One region of the Azospirillum sp. A26 genome, then DNA from elsewhere that is predicted to be linked to it. Evidence: riboswitches for the same ligand, from Rfam matches in the RefSeq annotation. Region 1 holds a riboswitch; each other region holds the start of a gene.
What was found. A riboswitch is a leader RNA that binds a small molecule or an ion and turns the genes downstream of it on or off. The one in region 1 is predicted to bind thiamine pyrophosphate.

Region 1 (6,467 bases):
CAACCGGCCGGCCTTTCCGTTAAAGAAGCCCGACACTCCACCCCGACAAAGGGCATCCTCCCGTGCAGACTCCCACCCGTGACGAGTGGCTCGCCAAGGCCCGTACCCTGTCCGAAGCGCTGCCCTACATGCGCCGTTATGCCGGGAGCACCTTCGTCATCAAGTACGGCGGCCACGCCATGGGCGATGCCAGCCTGGCGGAGCTGTTCGCGCGCGACATCGTCCTGCTGAAGCAGGTCGGCATCAACCCGGTGGTCGTCCACGGTGGCGGCCCGCAGATCGGCCAGATGCTGGAACGGCTGAAGATCAAGTCCAGCTTCATCGACGGCCTGCGCGTCACCGACAAGGAGACGGTCGAGGTGGTCGAGATGGTGCTGGCCGGCTCCATCAACAAGCAGATCGTCGCCGCCATCAACAGCGCCGGCGGCCGGGCCGTCGGCCTGTCGGGCAAGGACAGCAACCTGATCACCGCCCGCCGTCTGGAGCGCGTGCAGCGCGATCCCGACAGCAACATCGAACGGGTGCTGGACCTCGGCTTCGTCGGCGAGCCCTACAAGGTGAACCCGCAGATTCTGCACGCGCTCGCCCAGTCGGACATCATCCCGGTGATCGCGCCGGTCGGCTTCGACGTGAACGGCGACACCTACAACATCAACGCCGACACGGCGGCCGGCGCGGTCGCGGCGGCGGTGAAGGCGGCGCGCTTCTTCCTGCTGACCGACGTCGCCGGTGTGCTCGACAAGGAAAAGAAGCTGATCGAGAAGATGTCGCTGGAGGATGCCCACAAGGCCATCGCCGACGGCACCGCCTCGGGCGGCATGATCCCGAAGATCGAGACCTGCATCGGCGCGGTGGAGCAGGGCGTCGATGCCGCTGTTATCCTGGATGGCCGTGTGCCGCATGCGCTGCTGCTGGAGATCTTCACCGAAGGCGGCGCCGGCACCCTGATCGGCAAGGCCTGACGCCACGGAAGGGGACCGCCAAAGGGGGGACCGATGAGCGATCTGCGCAAGGAATTGCTCCGCCAGATGAAGGCCATCCGGGAGAGGATGGACCCGAAGCTGATGGAGCGTGCCAGACTGGCCGCTCTGGGCAAGGTCCCCTATGACAGCGACGCGGCGAAGGAGGCGGTCGGCCATTTCCTCGACGCCAAGCGGGACGGCGGTGCCTTCCGCCGCAAGCTGGAACAGGCGCTGAAGGACGAGGGCGCGTCGCTCGACCTCGATGGGGAGAAGGCGCCGCCCCCGGCGAAGCCGCGGCGCGGTGGCCGGGTGACCTAGGTTGGGCGCCTGAACCGCGCCCATGCAAGGAGCACAGCCTTGCTGCATGTTTTCGTCAATGACGGCGGTCTGCTGCGCTGGGACAGGGAGGCCGCGGACGAGTCGGTCCCGTTCCCTGAGTCCGCCGTATGGCTGGACCTGATCAACCCGACGCCCGACGAACTGGCGCGGGCGGAGGCGCTGATCGGCAGCGGCCTGCCCACCCGTGAGCAGATGGCGGAGATCGAGGAGTCGAGCCGTCTGCGCGTGGCCGGCGGTGCGCTGACCATGACCGTCACCGCGCTGGTCTGGGCCGACACCGACGAGCCGCGCATCGCCACCGTCAGCTTCGTGTTGGCCGGCCGGCGGCTGGTGACCATCCACGACATCGATCCGCAGGCCCTGCTGGCCTTCCGCCGCCGTGCCACCCATGGGCAGGTCTCCGCGTCTCGCGGCGAGCTGGTGCTGGCGGCGCTGGTGGACGGGATGATCGACCGCACGTCGGTCGTGCTGCGGCGGACCGGGGTGGAGATGGATGCGCTGAACCGCCGCTATTTCCGCGGGCGCAAGCTGCGCTCCCGCGGCGAGACGCTGGACGACGCCCAGACGCTGAAGCGCATCGGCCATGCCGGTCACCTAATCGGCAAGGCGCGGATCAGTCTGGCCAGCCTCACCCGGATGACCGACTTCCTGGCGCGCGGCGACGGATGGAACGCCGGCAAGGCGACGCGGCGCTGGGCCAAGACCACGCTGCAGGATCTGCGCGGGCTGGACCAGTATGCCCGCTTCCTGTCCGGCAAGGTCGCCCTGGCGCTCGACACCGCGCTGGGGCAGATCAATGTCGAGCAGAATGAGATCGTCAAGATCGTGTCGGTTCTGACCGTCCTGCTCTATCCGCCGACCCTGGTCGCCAGCATCGGCGGCATGAACTTCACCGACATGCCCGGCAGCCAATCGCCCTTCGGCTATGCCAGCGCCTTGGGGCTGATGCTGCTGTCGGCCTTGCTGCCGATGGTCTATGTGCGGTCGAAACGCTGGATGTAGCGAATTTCCACAATATGGCAGGCGGATCGTCCGCAGCGCTTTCCTTTTGACACGACCGTCCGTCGGCGGCAGGATGGGCCGCATTCCAGGGGGGTCCCGACAGGGGGCTGAGATACCAACAGCCGGACGGCGCACTGCGCAAGCCGGCAGCGTGGTGACCCTTCGAACCTGATCCGGGTCATACCGGCGAAGGGAGGGACCTCGTGACGGGCCGATTCTCGCCCCGTCCGGCCGTATCGGCCCCGCCATGCCGGGGAAGCCATTCCGAAACGGCCCGCACGAAGATACCGCACCTCCGTCCGCAGTCCCGGGTTTGTCCGCCCAACTCCGACGGAGAAACCCAATGCCTAAGGACTTCAACGAGAACGCCATCCGCATTTCGACCGGCCCGCTGCCGTCGTCGCGGAAAATCCATGTGCCCGGCACGCGCTTTCCCGACCTGCGCGTCGCCCTGCGCGAGATCGCGCTGTCGGGCGGCGAGCCGCCGCTGACCGTCTATGATGCCTCCGGCCCCTACACCGATGAGTCGGTCGCCATCGATGTGCGGGCCGGCCTGTCCAAGCACCGCCGCGACTGGATCCTGGAGCGCGGCGATGTCGAGGCCGCCGACAACGGCGTGCTGCGCTCCAAGGGCGGCGGCGCGGTGACCCAGATGGCCTACGCCCGCGCCGGCATCGTCACCGCGGAGATGGAGTACATCGCCGTCCGTGAGAATCTCGGCCGCGCTGCAGCACTTGAGGCTACCCGCGACGGCGAGGATTTCGGCGCCGAGATCCCCGACTTCATCACCCCGGAATTCGTCCGCGACGAGGTGGCGCGCGGGCGGGCGATCATCCCGTCCAACGTCAACCACCCCGAGTCGGAGCCGATGATCATCGGCCGGAACTTCCTGACCAAGATCAACGCCAACATCGGCAACTCCGCCGTGACCTCCTCCATCGAGGAGGAGGTGGAGAAGATGGTCTGGTCGATCCGCTGGGGCGCCGACACCGTGATGGACCTGTCCACCGGCGCCGACATCCATCAGACGCGCGAATGGATCCTGCGCAACTCTCCGGTTCCCATCGGCACCGTGCCGATCTATCAGGCTTTGGAGAAGGTGAATGGCAAGGCCGAGGATCTGACCTGGGAGCTGTTCCGCGACACGCTGATCGAACAGGCGGAACAGGGTGTCGATTACTTCACCATCCATGCCGGCCTGCGGCTGGCCCACATTCCGCTGACGGCCAAGCGGGTGACCGGCATCGTCTCGCGCGGCGGCTCGATCATCGCCAAATGGTGCTTGGCGCATCACCGCGAGAATTTCCTCTACGACCATTTCGCCGACATCGTCGAGATCTGCCGGACCTATGACGTGGCGCTGTCGATGGGCGACGGGCTGCGGCCGGGCAGCCAGGCCGACGCCAACGACGCCGCCCAGTTCGCCGAGCTGGAGACGCTGGGCGAGCTGACGAAGATCGCCTGGGCGCGCGACGTGCAGGTGATGATCGAAGGGCCGGGCCATGTGCCGATGCACAAGATCAAGCACAATGTCGAGAAGCAGCTGGCGCTGTGCGGCGAGGCGCCCTTCTACACGCTGGGGCCGTTGGTGACCGACATCGCGCCGGGGTACGACCACATCACCAGCGCCATCGGCGCGGCGATGATCGGCTGGTTCGGCACGGCGATGCTCTGCTACGTCACGCCGAAGGAGCATCTGGGCCTGCCCGACCGCGACGACGTGAAGGCCGGCGTCATCGCCTACAAGATCGCCGCCCACGCCGCCGACCTCGCCAAGGGGCATCCGGCGGCGCGGTTGCGCGACGACGCCATGTCGCGCGCCCGCTTCTCCTTCCGCTGGCGCGACCAGTTCGCCCTGTCGCTCGATCCCGACACGGCGATGGCCTATCACGACGAGACCCTGCCGGCGGAAGGCGCCAAGACCGCGCATTTCTGTTCGATGTGCGGGCCGAAATTCTGCTCGATGAAGATCACGCAGGAAATCCGCGACGCCGCGGAGTCCGGCATGGCCGAGATGTCGGAGAAGTTCCGCCAGTCGGGCGGGGAAATCTACCAGCCGGCGGCGGAGTAAGGTCTGGCGGAGTGAGGCCTGACAGGGGGCGGGTTGCCGCCCCCTCCGTCAGTCCGCGTAGCGGATCTCCAGCACCTCGACCTGTTCCAGTCCGGCCGGGGTGCGGACATCCACCAGATCGCCCTGCCGCGCCTTCAGCAGGGCGCGGGCCATGGGGGAAATCCAGCTGACATGGCCGCGGTCGGGGTCGACCTCGTCGGCGCCGACGATGGTGATCGTGTTCTCCGCCCCATCCTCGCGGGCATAGGTGACGGTGGCGCCGAAGAAGACCTGTTCGCGGTTCTTCTGGTCCTGCGGATTGACCACCACCGCCGATTCCAGCCGCTTGTTCAGGAAGCGGATGCGGCGGTCGATCTCGCGCAGCCGCTTCTTGCCGTAGAGATAGTCGCCATTCTCCGAGCGGTCGCCGTTGCCGGCGGCCCAGGACACCACCTCCACCACCTTCGGCCGCTCCACCCGCAGCAGGCGGCGCAGCTCCTCCTGCAGGCGCTGGAAGCCGGGCGGGGTCATGTAGTTCTTGAAGCCCTGCGGCAACGGTGCCGGATCGTCGAGGTCGTCGTCGTCCTGCGTGTCGTTCTCGCGGGTGAAGGCCTTGCTCATGGTCCGACCTGTCCTGTGGCAGGGGTGATAACGTCCGGGAAAAGGAAAAGGCGCCTTGCGGCGCCTTTTCCTTTTCCAGAGGTCCCGGTTGGGCCGTTGGGCTTACCGCTTCCACCAGCCGCGGCGCGGCTTTGCATCGGCGTCGGCGTCGTTGTCAGCCGCAGCCGGCTCGGGAGCCGGGGCCGGCGTGGCGGCCGCGGGCTTGGCGGCGGCTTCGGCCGGGGCCTCGGCAGCAGCCTTGCGCTTACGCGGCGACGCCTTCTTGGCCGGCGTGGCTTCGGCAACGGTCTCCGCCGGCGCCTCGACCGCAGCGGCGGCCTTGCGCTTGCGGCCCTTGGCCGGAGCTTCGGCAGCGACCGCCGGAGTGGGCTCGGGCGCGGCTTCGACCGGAGCCTCGGCGGCGGCCTTGCGCTTGCGCGACGCCTTCTTCGGCGCGGTCTCGGCAACGGCTTCAACCGGCGCCTCGACCGCGGCAGCGGCCTTGCGCTTGCGGCCCTTGGCCGGAGCTTCGGCGACGACCGCCGGAGTGGGCTCGGGGGCAGCTTCGACCGGAGCCTCGGCAGCGGCCTTGCGCTTGCGCGAGGCCTTCCTGGCGGGCGCCTTGGCGGCGGTCTCGGCCTGAGCCGGGGCCGGCGCGGTCACCGGAACCGGAGCTTCCTCGACCGCCGGAGCGGCTTCGCCGGCCAGGATCCAGTCGAGATCGCTCGCCTCGGCCGGAGCCTGTGCTGCCTGGACCGGAGTATCCTGACCCGGAGCGGCGGCGGGCTGCTGGTCGGCGGCATCCTCACCGCCCTCCAGGCCTTCCGCACCCTCGCGGCGCGACCGGCGACGGCCACCGCGCTTGCCGCGGCGGCGCTTCTTGCGGCCATCGCCGTTGCGTTCGCCGGCATCGGCACCGGTCTCGTCCTCGCCGTCGTCCTCATCCTCGTCGTCGCCTTCAGCGTCGGCGTCGGCGGAGTCGGCCGCAGGTTCGGAGATGGCGGCACCGGGGATGGCTTCGGCGGCAACCGGCAGAACGCTCTCATCGGCGTCCTGACCGGCGTCCTGGCCGGCATCCTGATCGCCCTCGTCCGTCTCGGCATCGCCCTCGGCGCTGTCGCCGTCGGTCCGGCCTTCCTCGCGGTCACGGCCACGGCCGCGGCGACGGCGGCGGCGGCGGCGGCGATCCTCGCCATTGCCGTCGCCGTTGGCTTCGGCGCGCTCGCCGGTCTCCTCGACCTGGACGGCCTCGGTCTCGGCTTCCGGCTCTTCCACCATCTCGACCGGTTCGGCGGCGAGCGCACGGTCGGTCTCGGCCATCACGCGGTCGGCGCTGACCAGTGGGGCGTCGTCGTCGGGCAGGCGGGCCTTGTTGCGCTCCAGACGGTGATCCGGGGCGATCAGACCGTCATCGGCCTGGACCATCACGCTGAAGGCGTGACGCTCTTCGATCTTGGCCAGTTCACCGCGCTTCTGGTTGAGGATGTAGAGCGCGATGGAAGTCGGGACGAAGA
Region 2 (6,467 bases), 810 kb from region 1:
CGGCCCGCGCATCGCCGCGCATGAAGGTCTTCTGGAAACCCATCTTGAACGGGAAGGCCACGTCGCACAACTGCTTGGCCTCGTCGAAGCTTGACGCCCAGACCTCGGCCACGTTCGTGCAGCGCCAGATGGGGTTGACCTGCGCCCGTTCACCGGCGGCGCGGGCAGCGGCAGACGCCTTCTCCTGCGTCACCGTCGCGACGAATTTCATCAGCCCGGCCTGCGGGTCGCCGACCTCATGCACGAACATCGGCGGCTGGTCCGACAGGTCCCGGACCTGTTTTTCGGCCTTGCGGATATCGCTTTCCAGCCGGTTGCGGTCGGAAGACTGGCTGTTCCGACGCTGGACCAGATGGTTCACCCGGTTTTGCAGATCCTGCGCCTCGGCATGCAGGACGTAGATGCGGTTCTCGATCTGGTCGAGGCCGCTGCTCTTCTCCATGATGTTGGGCAGGAAATCCTTCAACATCATGGCGACCGGGACGGCAGCCAGCATGATGATGACGATGGCGATCAGGAACAGCGTCGTGTTCGACATCCGCCCGCCCGTTCTCCTGCCGCAAATCCTGCCGGCAAATCCCGCCGAAGCCCGCATCACCCGACGCGGAAGCTGCACCGGCGCAGTGGAAAAGAGCATCAACAAACAATCCGACCCCGTCAACGAATCGTCACAGGTTGGTTCGAAATTCGTCGGAATGAGTCGGTCGGCCGCGGGTCAGGACAGCGCCCCCCTTCAGGACAAGGCCATCCCGGCCACCCGCTTCACAGCGTCCCGCACCGGACCCGGCCGCCGTTCGTCACCCAGCGTGGTGAACCAATGGTCCGGCGGGTTGCGGCCGGCGGCGCGGTTCCAGGTCAGGGCGCGCAGCACCGCCTCCGCCTCCGCCGTCGGCCGCACGGCGGGATCGATGCCGTTCATCACCGCCCAGATCCCGGCCCAGCAACGCCCGACCGACCAGGGGTTATAGCCGCCGCCTCCGACCACCAGCACCCGCGGCGCCAGGGGAAGCAGCGCCGCCACGGCATCCCACAGCGCGCGGTTGGACAGCTCCAGCCGGCTCAACGGATCCTCGGCCAAGGCATCGGCGCCGGTCTGGATCACCATCGCCTGCGGACGGAAGGAACGGGCCAGCGGCAGGACCGCCGCCTCCATCACATGTTCCATCTCGCTGTCGTTGAAGCCCGGCGGCACCGGCAGGTTGCGGGCCATGCCGCCGGCGCGGTCCTCCGCCTTGCCGGTGTAGGGCCACCGCCCATCCTCATGGATGGACAGGGTCAGCACCCGGTCGTCGTCGGCGAAGGCCTCCTCCACCCCGTCGCCATGATGGGCGTCGAGATCGACGTAGAGGACCCGCTCCAGCCCATGGTCCAGCAATTCCAGAATGCCGAGAACCGGTGCGTTGAAATAGCAGAAGCCGCTGGCCCGGTCGCGCCGCGCATGATGCGTCCCGGCGGCCGGCGCATAGACAAGACCGGCCGGCCGGTCGCCGAGAATCCTGGCCGCCTGCAAAGCCGATCCGCTGCTGTGGGCCGGCCGCCGGTACATCTCGGCGAAGACGGGATTTTCCAGCTTGCCCAGATTGTGGCGGGTGGCGGTCGCCTCGTCGACCCGCTGCTCGGCCTCCGCCCGCTTCAGCGCGGCGATGTAGTTGGACGTGTGGAAGCGCGCCAGTTCGCGTTCGCTCGCCACATGGGTGTCGAGATAGACCTCGTCCGGCAGCCAGCCCATGGCGCGGCTGAGGTCGATGGCGGTCGACACGCGTGGAATCGCCAGCGGATGCTTCGGCCCATAGGTCGAGCCGCGGTAGATTTCCCCGCCGATGAACAGCGGTGTGCGGAAGGGCGTGGTCAGGACGGGCACTCCTCGATGCCCGTCAGAAACTAGGCGCCGCGGCGGTGCGGTCAAGCCGCCCGCTTCCGCATGCCGGAACCTGCATCCGGCAATGCTTGCGGTTACGGATCGTCCGCGCCTATAGTCGCCGCCTTCACTGGGGGGAGCCGATGGGCGGCTGAGAGGTCCTGTTGCGGGACGACCCCTGGAACCTGATCCGGTTCATGCCGGCGTAGGGATCAGTGATGCGGGACCGCACCCTCTCCATCTCCGCCAGTCCACCATGCATGCCCGCGTGCCTGCGATGACGCCGCTTTCGGTGACCATCTCGCGCGCGCGGCTGACCTATGGCGGCACGCTGCTTTTCTCCGACCTGACGCTGGAACTGCCGGCCGGTCGGACCACCTGCCTGCTGGGGCCGAGCGGCGTCGGCAAGACCACGCTCCTGCGCATCCTCGCCGGTCTGGCCGAGCCGGAGCCGCCGACCGAGGTGGTCACCGGCGACCGGCAGCCGCTGGCCGGCCGGATCGCCTACATGGCGCAGCAGGATTTGCTGCTGCCCTGGCTGACCGTTCTCGACAATGTCCTGCTCGGCGACCGGCTGCGCCACCGCCGTCCCGACCCGGCACGGGTGGAGCAGGCCCGCGAGCTGCTGGACCGCGTCGGCCTGGCGGGGCGCGAGCGCGACCGTCCCGCCGCGTTGTCAGGCGGGCAGAAGCAGCGCGTGGCGCTGGCCCGCACCCTGATGGAGGACAAGCCGCTGGTCCTGATGGACGAGCCCTTCTCCGCGCTCGATGCCATCACCCGGCTGCGCTTGCAGGAAACGGCGGCGGAGACGCTGGCCGGCCGCACCGTCCTGATGGTCACCCATGACCCGTTGGAGGCGTTGCGCATCGGCGACCGCCTGCATGTGATGACCGGCCGGCCGGCCGTCATGGGGCCGGCGCTGGAGCCCTCCGGCCCGGTGCCGCGCCGTGTCGACGATCCGGACCTGCTGGCGCATCAGGCCGAACTGTTGCGGAGGCTGGCGGAATGAAGGGGCTGCTGCGCGGCGCGATCACCCTGCTGGTGCTGGTCGCCGGCTGGCAGGCGCTGGTCTGGGCCACCGGGCTGCCGCGCTACCTGCTGCCCGGTCCGCTGGCGGTGGCGGACGCCATGCAGCGGCAAGCCCCTCTGCTGTTGACCCATGGCCTGACCACGCTGGCCGAGATTCTGATCGGGCTGGTGGCTGGCGTGGCGCTGGGCGGGGTCAGCGCCTTGCTGCTCGCGCGATTCCGCACGGCGCGGCGCTGGCTGATGCCGCTGCTTCTGGTCAGCCAAGCCATCCCGGTCTTCGCGCTGGCGCCGCTGCTGGTGCTGTGGCTCGGCTATGGCATGGCGTCCAAGATCGCCATGGCGGTGCTGGTCATCTATTTCCCGGTGACGACCGCGCTGTTCGACGGGCTGCGGCGCACCGACCCCGGCTGGCTTGACCTTGCGCGCACCATGGGCGCCTCGCCCGCCGCGATCCTGTGGAGCATCCGCCTGCCGGCCGCCCTGCCCGCCTTCTGGTCCGGCGTGCGGGTGGCCGCCGCCGTGGCGCCCATCGGGGCGGTGATCGGCGAATGGGTGGGGTCGTCCTCCGGCCTTGGCTACCTGATGCTGCACGCCAATGCCCGCATGCAGATCGACCTTCTGTTCGCCGCCGTGCTGGTGCTGGGGCTGTTCGCGGTGACGCTGTATGCCGCCGTCGATGCGCTGGCCCGCCGTGCCCTGCCCTGGCAACCCGATACCCAACCTGCCGAAGACGCCAACCCTTGAAGGGGGAGAGACACCCGATGAAGCATCTTTTCACCGCCGGCCTGATCGCTGCCGGCCTGATGACCTCGCTTCCCGCGCTTGCCCAGGACAAGCTGTCCGTGATGCTGGACTGGTTCGTCAACCCGGACCACGCCCCACTGGTGGTGGCGCAGGAGAAGGGCTTCTTCAAGGATGCCGGGCTTGAGGTCACGCTGACCGCCCCAGCCGACCCCAACGACCCGCCGAAGCTGGTGGCTGCCGGTGGCACCGACATCGCCGTGTCCTACCAGCCGCAGCTGATCCTGCAGGTGGCGGAAGAGCTGCCGCTGGTCCGCATCGGCACGCTGGTGTCCACGCCGCTGAACTCGGTCGTCGTGCTGCGCGACGGGCCGGTCAAGACTCTGAAGGATCTGAAGGGCCGCAAGATCGGCTACTCCATCGCCGGCTTCGAGGACGCGCTGCTGGGCGCCATGCTGGAGAAGCAGGGGCTGAGCCTCAAGGATGTCGAGCTGGTGAACGTCAACTTCTCCCTGTCGCCGTCGCTGCTGTCGGGTCAGGTCGATGCGGTGGTCGGCGCCTTCCGCAATTTCGAACTGAACCAGATGGAGATCGAGAAGCACCCCGGCCGTGCCTTCTATCCCGAGGAAGAGGGCGTTCCGCCCTATGACGAGCTGATTCTGGTCGCCCGCAAGGACAAGGCGAACGATCCGCGCTTCAAGCGCTTCCTGGCGGCGGTGGAGCGGGCGACGCTCTACATCCTGAACCATCCGGAGGAATCGCAGGCCGCCTTCGTCAAGGGCCGGCCGGAGTTGAATGACGAACTGAACCGCCGCGCCTGGGCCGACACGCTGCCACGCTTCTCTCACAGCCCGGCCGCGCTGGATGCCGAGCGATATACCCGTTTCGCCGAGTTCCTGAAGGCCCGCGGTCTGATCAAGGCGGTGGCCCCGGTCGACCAGTATGCGGTGATGGTGAAGTAACCGCCTCCCTTTCCCTTGTGACCGGCGTTGCCATCGACCCCGGCGGAGCGTTACCTAGAGGGAAACCGCTCCGCCGGCTGATGGTGGACCGATCATAATGTTGGGAGACGCGAAGGCATGCCGATCAAGACCATCCTGCTGCACATGGCCAACGACGACGCCCACGCCAGCCGTCTGGCGGTGGCGGCGGCCCTAGCCAAGCGTTTCTCCGCCCATATCCAGGCGCTCTACATCGCCACCCCGGTGTCGATGCCGGCGGGCGCGACCGGCCGCGCCGCATCCTATGGCTTCATGGCGGAGGCGACCGCCATCGCCCACGAGAATGCCGAGCGGATCGAGCAGGAGGTCCGCAAGTCGCTTGACGGGCTGCCCTACGACTGGACGGTCGAAGAGGGTGACCATGTCGATCTGCTGGCCGAGCGCGCCGCCTATGCCGACCTGATCGTCGTTGCGCAATCCGCGGCCGTGCGGGCGGGCGAGCGGGTGTCGCTGCACCACATCCCCGACCGTTTGCCGCTGGAGACCGCAACGCCGGTCCTGATCCTGCCGCCGAGGCAGCCGGCTGCGGCCCCCATCGGCCGCCATGTGCTGATCGCCTGGAAGAACACACGCGAATCCACGCGTGCGGTCCGCGCCGCCATGCCCTTCCTGGAGGCGGCGGAGTCCGTCACCGTGCTGACCGTGGAACCACTCGGGCAACAGAGCAGGGAGGCCGCCACCCTGGTCGACTGGCTGCACCGCCACGGCATCGCCGCCCGTCCACAGTCGGTCATCGCGTCCGGTGGCGAGGTCGGCGACATGATCCTGTCCTGCTGCACCGACCAGGGCGCCGACCTGCTGGTGATGGGCGCCTACGGCCACTCCCGCCTGCGTGAACTGGTGCTGGGCGGGGCGACCCGCACGGTGCTGGACGGGCTGGCCCTGCCGGCGCTGCTGGCGCATTGAAGGGGCGCGGGAGGGCTGTCGGCCTCCTGCACCCGACACGCACTCAGCCGAACAGCTGTCCATGCAGCGCCTGCCAGCTTTCGCGGTCGGGCGCCAGCAGGATGCTGCCGTTCAGCAGCCCCGGCCGGTAGGGCGTCCCGTCGATCAGCGCCGAATAGCCGCCGGCCTCGGCATGCAGCAGGACGCCGGCCGCATGGTCCCACGGCATCAGCCGGTGATAGAGCGAGTAATGCGCCCGCCCGTCCAGCAGGCGCAGATACTCCTGGGCGGCGCTCGACAGGCACACGCGGTCCGCCAGCCCGACGCTGCGCTCTTCCAACTGGCGCCCCATCTCAGCACTGCAGAAGCGCGTGGACAGTGCTCCGACCATCTGCGGCAACGGAACGGCCGGTGCGACATGGACACGGCGACCGTCGAGCCAGGCCCCCTGCCCCTTCACCGCCGTCGCCATCCGGCCATCGACCGGATCGTGGATCCAGCCGGCGACCGTCTCCCCTTTGCAGGCAAGCGCGACGATCACCGCGAACATCGGCCGTCCCTGGGCGAAATTGATCGTGCCGTCCACCGGGTCGATGATCCAGACCGGATCGTCGCCATGGATGCGGTCGAGCACGCGCTCGTCCTCGGAGGCGGCCTCCTCCCCGACGACGCGGCTGCCTGGCAGCAGCGCCGACAGAGCCGGGGTCAAGGCCCGCTCCGCCGCCTCGTCGGCCAGCGTGACGAGATCGGTCGGGCCGGTCTTCTGCCGGATGCCGGCGGCGTCGAGCTTCTGGAAATAGGGCATGATCTCCATCCGGGCGACGGAGCGGATCAGATCGGCGACGCGGTCGATGTCGGGGAGTGGGAAGCCCGTCATGGTCGGTTGGCCCCTTGAAGTTTGAGTTCGGAGAGGATCAGCGCTTCGCCGCCGGCTTGCTGCCAGGTACGCTGTC
Region 3 (6,467 bases), on a different replicon from region 1:
CAGCGCCCCGGCGGCCCCGGCGAAGAGCGCACTGATGCCGAAGGCGATCAGCCGCAGCCGCCCGACGTCGAGCCCCAGCGTTGCCGCCGCCAGCGGATCGTCGCGCAGCATCGCCAGCGAGCCTCCGAGCCGTCCCCGCGCCAGCCGCCAGCCGATCAGCCCGCCGAGAGCGACCAGCCCCCAGACCAGCCCGGCCATCGGCAGCCCGCGCGGCACCGCCCAGCCGAACAGCACCGCCGCCAGCACTCCGGCCAGCCCGTTGGAGCCGCCGGTCAGCTCCGGCAGGTTGACCGCCAGCAGATGGAGAACCTGGGCGATGCCGAGAGTCGCCAGGGCGAAGTAATGCGACTCCAGCCGCAGCACCGCCAGACCGACCGGCAGGGCCAGCAGCAGCGGCACCAGCATCGACAGCGGGAAGGTCGCTTCGAAACCGAGCCCGTAGCGGCTGCCGAGGATACCCGTCACATAGGCGCCGACGCCGAAGAAGGCGCCCTGCGCCAGCGACAGCGCACCGCCGAGCCCGAAGACGATCTGGAAACCGAAAGTCGCCAGCGCATAGACCCCGGCAACGGTCAGGACGCGCAGGCCGTAGGGGGACGCGAAGGCCAGCGCATAGACCAGCAGGGCAAGCGCGCCGGCGATCAGCGCGACAGTTTCCGCCGGAGAGTGCCGTTCACCCACGGCGCCGCACCGCTTCGCCGAACAGCCCTTGCGGACGCAGAACCAGAATCGCCAGCAAGGTCAAATACAACGCGCCCAGCGCCACCGGATATGAGAGCACCGACGACACCCCCACCTCGAACAGCGCGATCAGCAGGGCGCCCACCACCGCACCCGGCACGGAGCCCCAGCCCCCCACCGTCACCGCGATGTAGGCCTTCAGAATCAGGTCGCCGCCCGAGGTCGGCGTGACGAAATAGCGGTTGGCCAGCAGCAGCCCGGCCGCCCCGGCACAGGCCGCCCCGATGGCGAAGGTCACCAGGATCATCGCGGTGACCGGCACGCCGCAGGCGCGCGCCATCTCTGGATCCTGCGCCGTGGCGCGCAGCCGGCGGCCGAGCTGCGTGCGGGCGAACACCCATTGCTGCGCGCCGATCAGCAGCCCCGCCACCGCGACGATGGCGAGCGATTGCTCGGGCACCGCCAGCCCGGCGATGTGCAGCGTGTCGTCGCCGAACAGCGGCGGTGCGGCGCGCGGCTCCGGCCCGAACAGGATGGCGGCCCCGTTCTGCAGGATGATGCCGACCGCGATGGTGCTGATGAAGACCGAGACCGGCGGCCGGCGGCGCAGCGGCAGATAGGCCGCCAGTGCCAGCAGCAGCCCCAGCGCCGCCATCAGCGCCAGAACCACCGGCAGCAGGACGATGCCCGGCAGCGGGATCAGCGGCGCCAGCGCAACCGCCAGCAGCCCGCCGGCCATCACGAGATCGCCCTGGGCGAAATTCACCGCCGAGGTGGCGTTCAGCACCAGCACGAAGCCCAGCGCCACCAGGGCATAGGCCGCCCCCAGCGCCACCCCGTTGACCAGCAGTTGAAGCGCCGCCATCCGCTCACTTCGCCGCAAGCGTCGGGTCGTCGTACCGCTTCACCAGCACCGGCACGCGGCTGGCCCCGTCATAGCAGACGATGACGGCGGAATGGGCCATGTTGCCCTTGCCGTCGGACTTGTAGGTCATGGCGAGGCCCCGGAACGTCTCGGCGGACAGCGCCTTGCGGATGGCGTCCGGCGACCGGGCGCCGGCCTTCACCGCCTCCAGCACCATGGTCATGCCGTCATACTGGCCGAGCGCGAAGGCGTCCGGCTCCTTGCCGAAGGCGGCGCGGTAGGCGTCGGTGAAGGCCTTGACCTCCGGCGTGCCGCCCGAGATCGGCGATGCCGCGGTCTCGGCACAGACGCCATTCAGCTCCGCCGGTTCCAGCAGGGCGGCGGTGCTCGGCTGATGCATGGCGGAGCCGGCGACGATGGGCAGGGTCACGCCGCTGGACGCCGCCTGCCGCAACAGCAGCGCGGTCGGGCCGGAATGCAGGTGCAGGACCAGCACGTCCGGCTTGGCGGCGAGCGCCTTGGTCAGCACCGGCAGCAGATCCTTGGCCGCCGGGTCCACCCCCTCCTCGAAGACGGGCGTGACGCCCAGCGCCTTGAAGGCGGCGTCGAGATGGGCCTTGCCGCTCTGGCCGTAGGCGGTGGTCTGGTAGATGACGGCCGGTTGCCGCTTGCCCAGCTCCTCCACCACATAGCGGGCATGGGCGGCCTTGGTCACGGCGTCGCCGGGGAAGAAGCGGAAGACCCAGGGATTGCCCTGCTCGGTGATCGAGGCGGTGCCCGACACGGTGACCAGCGGCAGCTTCAGCTCGCCCGCCAACGGCAGCATCGCCAGCATCTGGGTGCCGAGCATGCTGGCGGCGACCGCGCCCACCGTGCCGCGGCCGGCCGCGCGCTCCAGCGCCGTCACCGCCGCCTCGGGCGAGGTGCCGGTGTCGACGACCTCCGAGGCGATGGCGACGCCGGCCGGTGTCTGCTTCAGCGCCAGGACGGCGCCGTTGCGCTGGCTGGTGCCCTCCAGCGACAGGAAGCCGGTCAGCGGCACCAGCACCGGGAAGGACAGCGTGTCGTCGGCACGGGCGGCGGACGACAGACAGACGGACGACAGGCAGGAGGATGCGGCCAGCAGGCCGATCAGAAGGGAAAGCGTGCGCCGCATGACCGAAAACTCCTCGACACGCGCCGGCGGTTGGGGCGACGCGGAGGGGACGGGGCGCTTTGCAGCAGCTTTCAGCGGGTCCGTCGGGTTCCGGTCGGCTCCCTTCGCCGGCATGACCCGGATCAGGTTCGATGGGTGTTGTCTCAGCCCCCACGGTTGCCGAACCGGCATCCGCATGAGGCACCCCAGCCGTGAACAGGCGGCGAGAGTGTCGCCGCCGGCCCCGTCCTGTCAAGAACCCAACCGGCGGCGCGCCACCATGGTTTCACGATGCAGGATGTAGAGCCCGCTGCCGATGATCACCATGGCGCCGGCCAGGACCGGCACCGTCGGCAGGTCGCCGAACACCAGCCAGCCGAACAGGCTGGCCCAGACCATGCCGGTATATTCGAACGGCGCCACCACCGCCGGCGGCGCGCGGCGGAAGGCCTGGGTCAGCAGGACCTGTGCCCCAGCGCCGATGGCCCCGACCAGCGCCATCAGCCCCAGCGCGAAAGCGGTGGGCGCCGTCCAGACCGGCACGGCCAGCGCCCCGCTGACCAATGTCGTCGTCAGCAGCAGGTAGAGCACGATGGACGCGCTGGTTTCCGTCCGCGACAGGCCGCGCACGGCCAGTGCGGCCAGCGCATAGAACAGGGCGGCGCACAGCCCGACCAGCACCGGCACCAGCGGCGCCCCGGCCGACGGCTGCGCCATCACCACCACGCCGCTGAACCCGACCACCACGGCGGCCCAGCGGCGCCAGCCCACCGGCTCGCCCAACAACGGCGCCGACAGCGCGGTGATGAACAGCGGACCGGCGAAGCTCAGCACATAGACGTCGGCCAAAGGCAGTTCGCGGAAGGCATAGAAGAAGCATCCCATCGAGATCAGCCCGGCGAAGGCGCGCCACACATGCCCCAGGGGCCGCCGCGTCCGCATCGCCGCGATCCCGCCGCCGCATGTCAGGGTGTAGCCGCCCACCAGCAGAAAGGCGACCAGCGAGCGCACGAACATCAGCTGCGGCACCGGGTAATCGGCGGTCAGGAACTTGATGAGCGTGTCCATCGCCGCGAACAGCAGGATGGCGCCCAGGAAGCAGCCGACGGCATAGGGAACCGAATCGGCCTCGGCAGGCAGCAGGTCGGCGGTTTCGGCGTCGGTCATGGACTCGGTTCGGAACGGCAATGGCGGGAGCTGCCCACATTATGGGCAAATGCGCCCGCGTCCCAATGCCGCAACCGCAGGTCTGGTAGGCGCAGCCATACTTAAAGGTTGGCTCGGGCGCCCCCCTTCGCCTCACCGCGTCAGAACCATCACCAGCCGTTCGACCGGCGCATCGTTCACCAGATGCGAGTCGACGATCTCGTCGATGTCCTCCGGGGTTTCCGGCCGGTACCAGATGCCGTCCGGATACACCACCATCAGCGGCCCGGCGGAACAGAAGCCGAGGCAACCGGTCATCGCCATGCCGACATCGGTCAGGCCCTTGCCCTGGATTTTCTGATCGAGCCGCTGCCACAGCGGATGCGCGCCCTTGGCGGCGCAGCTGCCGCGCGGATGGCCGGGCGGACGCTGCTGGGCGCAGCAGAAGACGTGGTGACGGAAGGTCTGCGGGATGTCGAGCGGCATCGGCGATGCTCCATAGCCATAAAATTTCTATGGGTAAGAAGCATGCCAGAATGCTGCGTTGCGGCAAGACTTTTTGTAATCCTTCCAACTCCAGGCGGCGCTTGGATTCCCGGCACCATGAAATGCTTGGTCGGCAGAGCATTGGCGGTTAAGAATCCCCGGCAAGGGGCAATCCAGGAGACGCCGGTGCTGCTGAGCGGATCGGGGAAGGGCCAGCCGGGCGCGGTGCCGGGCTGGGTCGGGTATGCGCTGCTGCCGGTTCTCAACCTCGTCGCGGCCTTCGTGCTGTCGGGGCTGGTGATCCTGGTGATCGGCGAGAACCCGGTGGACGTGCTGTCGCTGCTGCTGTCGGAGGCCCTGGGATATCCCGAGGCCATCGGCTACACCCTCTATTACACCACCGACTACATCTTCACCGGGCTGGCGGTCGCCATCGCCTTCCATTGCGGGCTGTTCAACATCGGCGGCGAGGGGCAGGCCTATCTGGGCGGGCTCGGCGCCGGGCTGGTGGCGCTGGCGCTGACCGGCTGGCCCTGGCCGGTGGTGGCGGTGCTGGCGGTGCTGGCGTCAGCCCTGTTCGGCGCCGCCTGGGCCTTCATCCCGGCCTGGCTCCAGGCCAAGCGCGGCAGCCACATCGTCATCACGACGATCATGTTCAACTTCATCGCCGCGTCGATCATGACCTGGCTGCTGGTGGACGTGCTGATCCGCCCCGGCAGCCAGTCGCCGGAAACCCGCGAGTTCGATCCCGGCGTCTGGCTGCCGTCGATGGACCGGGCACTCGGCTGGTTCGGCATCTCCATCCCGGCCTCGCCGCTGAACCTGTCCTTCCTGTGGGCGCTGGCCTGCTGCCTGCTGTTCCACATCTTCCTGCGCCGCACCCGCTGGGGCTACGAGCTGCGCACCGTCGGCCGCAACGAGCGGGCGGCGGTCTATGCCGGCATCTCGCCGGCGCGCAACATCGTCATCGCCATGCTGATCTCCGGTGCGCTGGCCGGCTTCGTCGGCGTGAACGAGATCCTGGGCGTGCAGCACCGGGTGATCCTGAACTTCACCGGCGGCGTCGGTTTCGTCGGCATCGCCGTGGCGCTGATGGGGCGCAACCATCCGGTCGGGATCATTCTGGCGGCTCTCCTGTTCGGTGTTCTGGCGCAGGGCGGCGGCCAGCTGTCCTTCGAATACCCCACGATCAACCGCGAGCTGGTGATGGTCATCCAGGGTCTGGTCATCCTGTTCGCCGGTGCGATGGAGAACTTGTTCAAACCGCAGGTGGAGGCGCTGTTCCGTCGCCGCGGCAGTGCCGCCGCCGATACGGGGAGGGGCTGAGCGATGGAAGACGCGCTGCTTCTGGCCTTGCAGCTGCTGGGCGCCACCATCCGCGTGGCGACCCCGCTGGTGCTGGCCGCCTTCGCCGGCATGTATTGCGAGCGGGCCGGCGTGGTCGACATCGGGCTGGAAGGCAAGATGCTGGCCGGCGCCTTCTTCTCCGCCGCCGTCGCCTCGGCCACGCTGAACCCGTGGCTGGGGCTGCTGGCCGGCATCGCCGCCGGGGTGGCGCTGGCGATGGTCCATGGCTTCGCCTGCATCACCCACAACGGCAATCAGGTGGTGTCGGGCATGGCGATCAACATCCTGGTCGCCGGGCTGGCGCCGACGCTGGCCTATGCCTGGTTCCAGCAGGGCGGCCAGACCCCGCTGCTGCCCAATCAGGCGCGCATCCCCGCGGTGGAGCTGCCGGGGGTGGAGGCGCTGTCCGGCATCCCGGTGCTGGGGCCGGTCTACCGCGAGCTGCTCAACGGCAACAATGTGCTGATCTGGGTGACGCTGGTCCTGGTGATCGCCACCCATTGGGTGCTCTACCGCTCCCGCTTCGGGCTGCGGCTGCGGGCGGTGGGCGAGAATCCGGCAGCGGTCGACACCGCCGGCCTGTCGGTGGCGACGCTGCGCTATCAGGCGCTGCTGGTCACCGGCGTGCTGACCGGCATGGCCGGCTCGTATCTCTCCACCGGCCATGGCGCCGGCTTCGTCCGCGACATGACCGCCGGCAAGGGCTATCTGGCGCTGGCGGCGCTGATCTTCGGCAAATGGCGGCCGGGCCCGACCCTATTCGCCTGCCTGCTGTTCGCCTTCACCGACGCGGTGCAGGTCCGCCTC

Region 2: another riboswitch for thiamine pyrophosphate. It lies ahead of ABNQ39_RS04675 (ABC transporter ATP-binding protein); the one in region 1 lies ahead of thiC (phosphomethylpyrimidine synthase ThiC).
Region 3: another riboswitch for thiamine pyrophosphate. It lies ahead of ABNQ39_RS23375 (ABC transporter substrate-binding protein); the one in region 1 lies ahead of thiC (phosphomethylpyrimidine synthase ThiC).

The regions. Positions count from the first base shown of each region.
Region 1 is NZ_CP170472.1:63,382-69,848, forward strand. Features, by position in the region: gene argB (acetylglutamate kinase) at 63-962, shown strand; gene ABNQ39_RS00785 (hypothetical protein) at 996-1,280, shown strand; gene ABNQ39_RS00790 (magnesium transporter CorA family protein) at 1,320-2,303, shown strand; TPP riboswitch at 2,381-2,515, shown strand; gene thiC (phosphomethylpyrimidine synthase ThiC) at 2,647-4,374, shown strand; gene greB (transcription elongation factor GreB) at 4,423-4,974, opposite strand; gene ABNQ39_RS00805 (Rne/Rng family ribonuclease) at 5,077-6,467, opposite strand, start outside.
Region 2 is NZ_CP170472.1:868,779-875,245, reverse strand. Features, by position in the region: gene ABNQ39_RS04685 (hypothetical protein) at 1-538, opposite strand, end outside; gene ABNQ39_RS04680 (acetoin utilization protein AcuC) at 734-1,861, opposite strand; TPP riboswitch at 1,982-2,088, shown strand; gene ABNQ39_RS04675 (ABC transporter ATP-binding protein) at 2,136-2,867, shown strand; gene ABNQ39_RS04670 (ABC transporter permease) at 2,864-3,631, shown strand; gene ABNQ39_RS04665 (ABC transporter substrate-binding protein) at 3,649-4,590, shown strand; gene ABNQ39_RS04660 (universal stress protein) at 4,708-5,535, shown strand; gene ABNQ39_RS04655 (inositol monophosphatase family protein) at 5,579-6,391, opposite strand; gene ABNQ39_RS04650 (hypothetical protein) at 6,429-6,467, opposite strand, start outside.
Region 3 is NZ_CP170473.1:2,058,265-2,064,731, reverse strand. Features, by position in the region: gene ABNQ39_RS23385 (branched-chain amino acid ABC transporter ATP-binding protein/permease) at 1-681, opposite strand, end outside; gene ABNQ39_RS23380 (branched-chain amino acid ABC transporter permease) at 674-1,546, opposite strand; gene ABNQ39_RS23375 (ABC transporter substrate-binding protein) at 1,551-2,702, opposite strand; TPP riboswitch at 2,785-2,900, opposite strand; gene ABNQ39_RS23370 (DMT family transporter) at 2,934-3,848, opposite strand; gene ABNQ39_RS23365 ((2Fe-2S) ferredoxin domain-containing protein) at 3,981-4,313, opposite strand; gene ABNQ39_RS23360 (ABC transporter permease) at 4,500-5,639, shown strand; gene ABNQ39_RS23355 (ABC transporter permease) at 5,643-6,467, shown strand, end outside.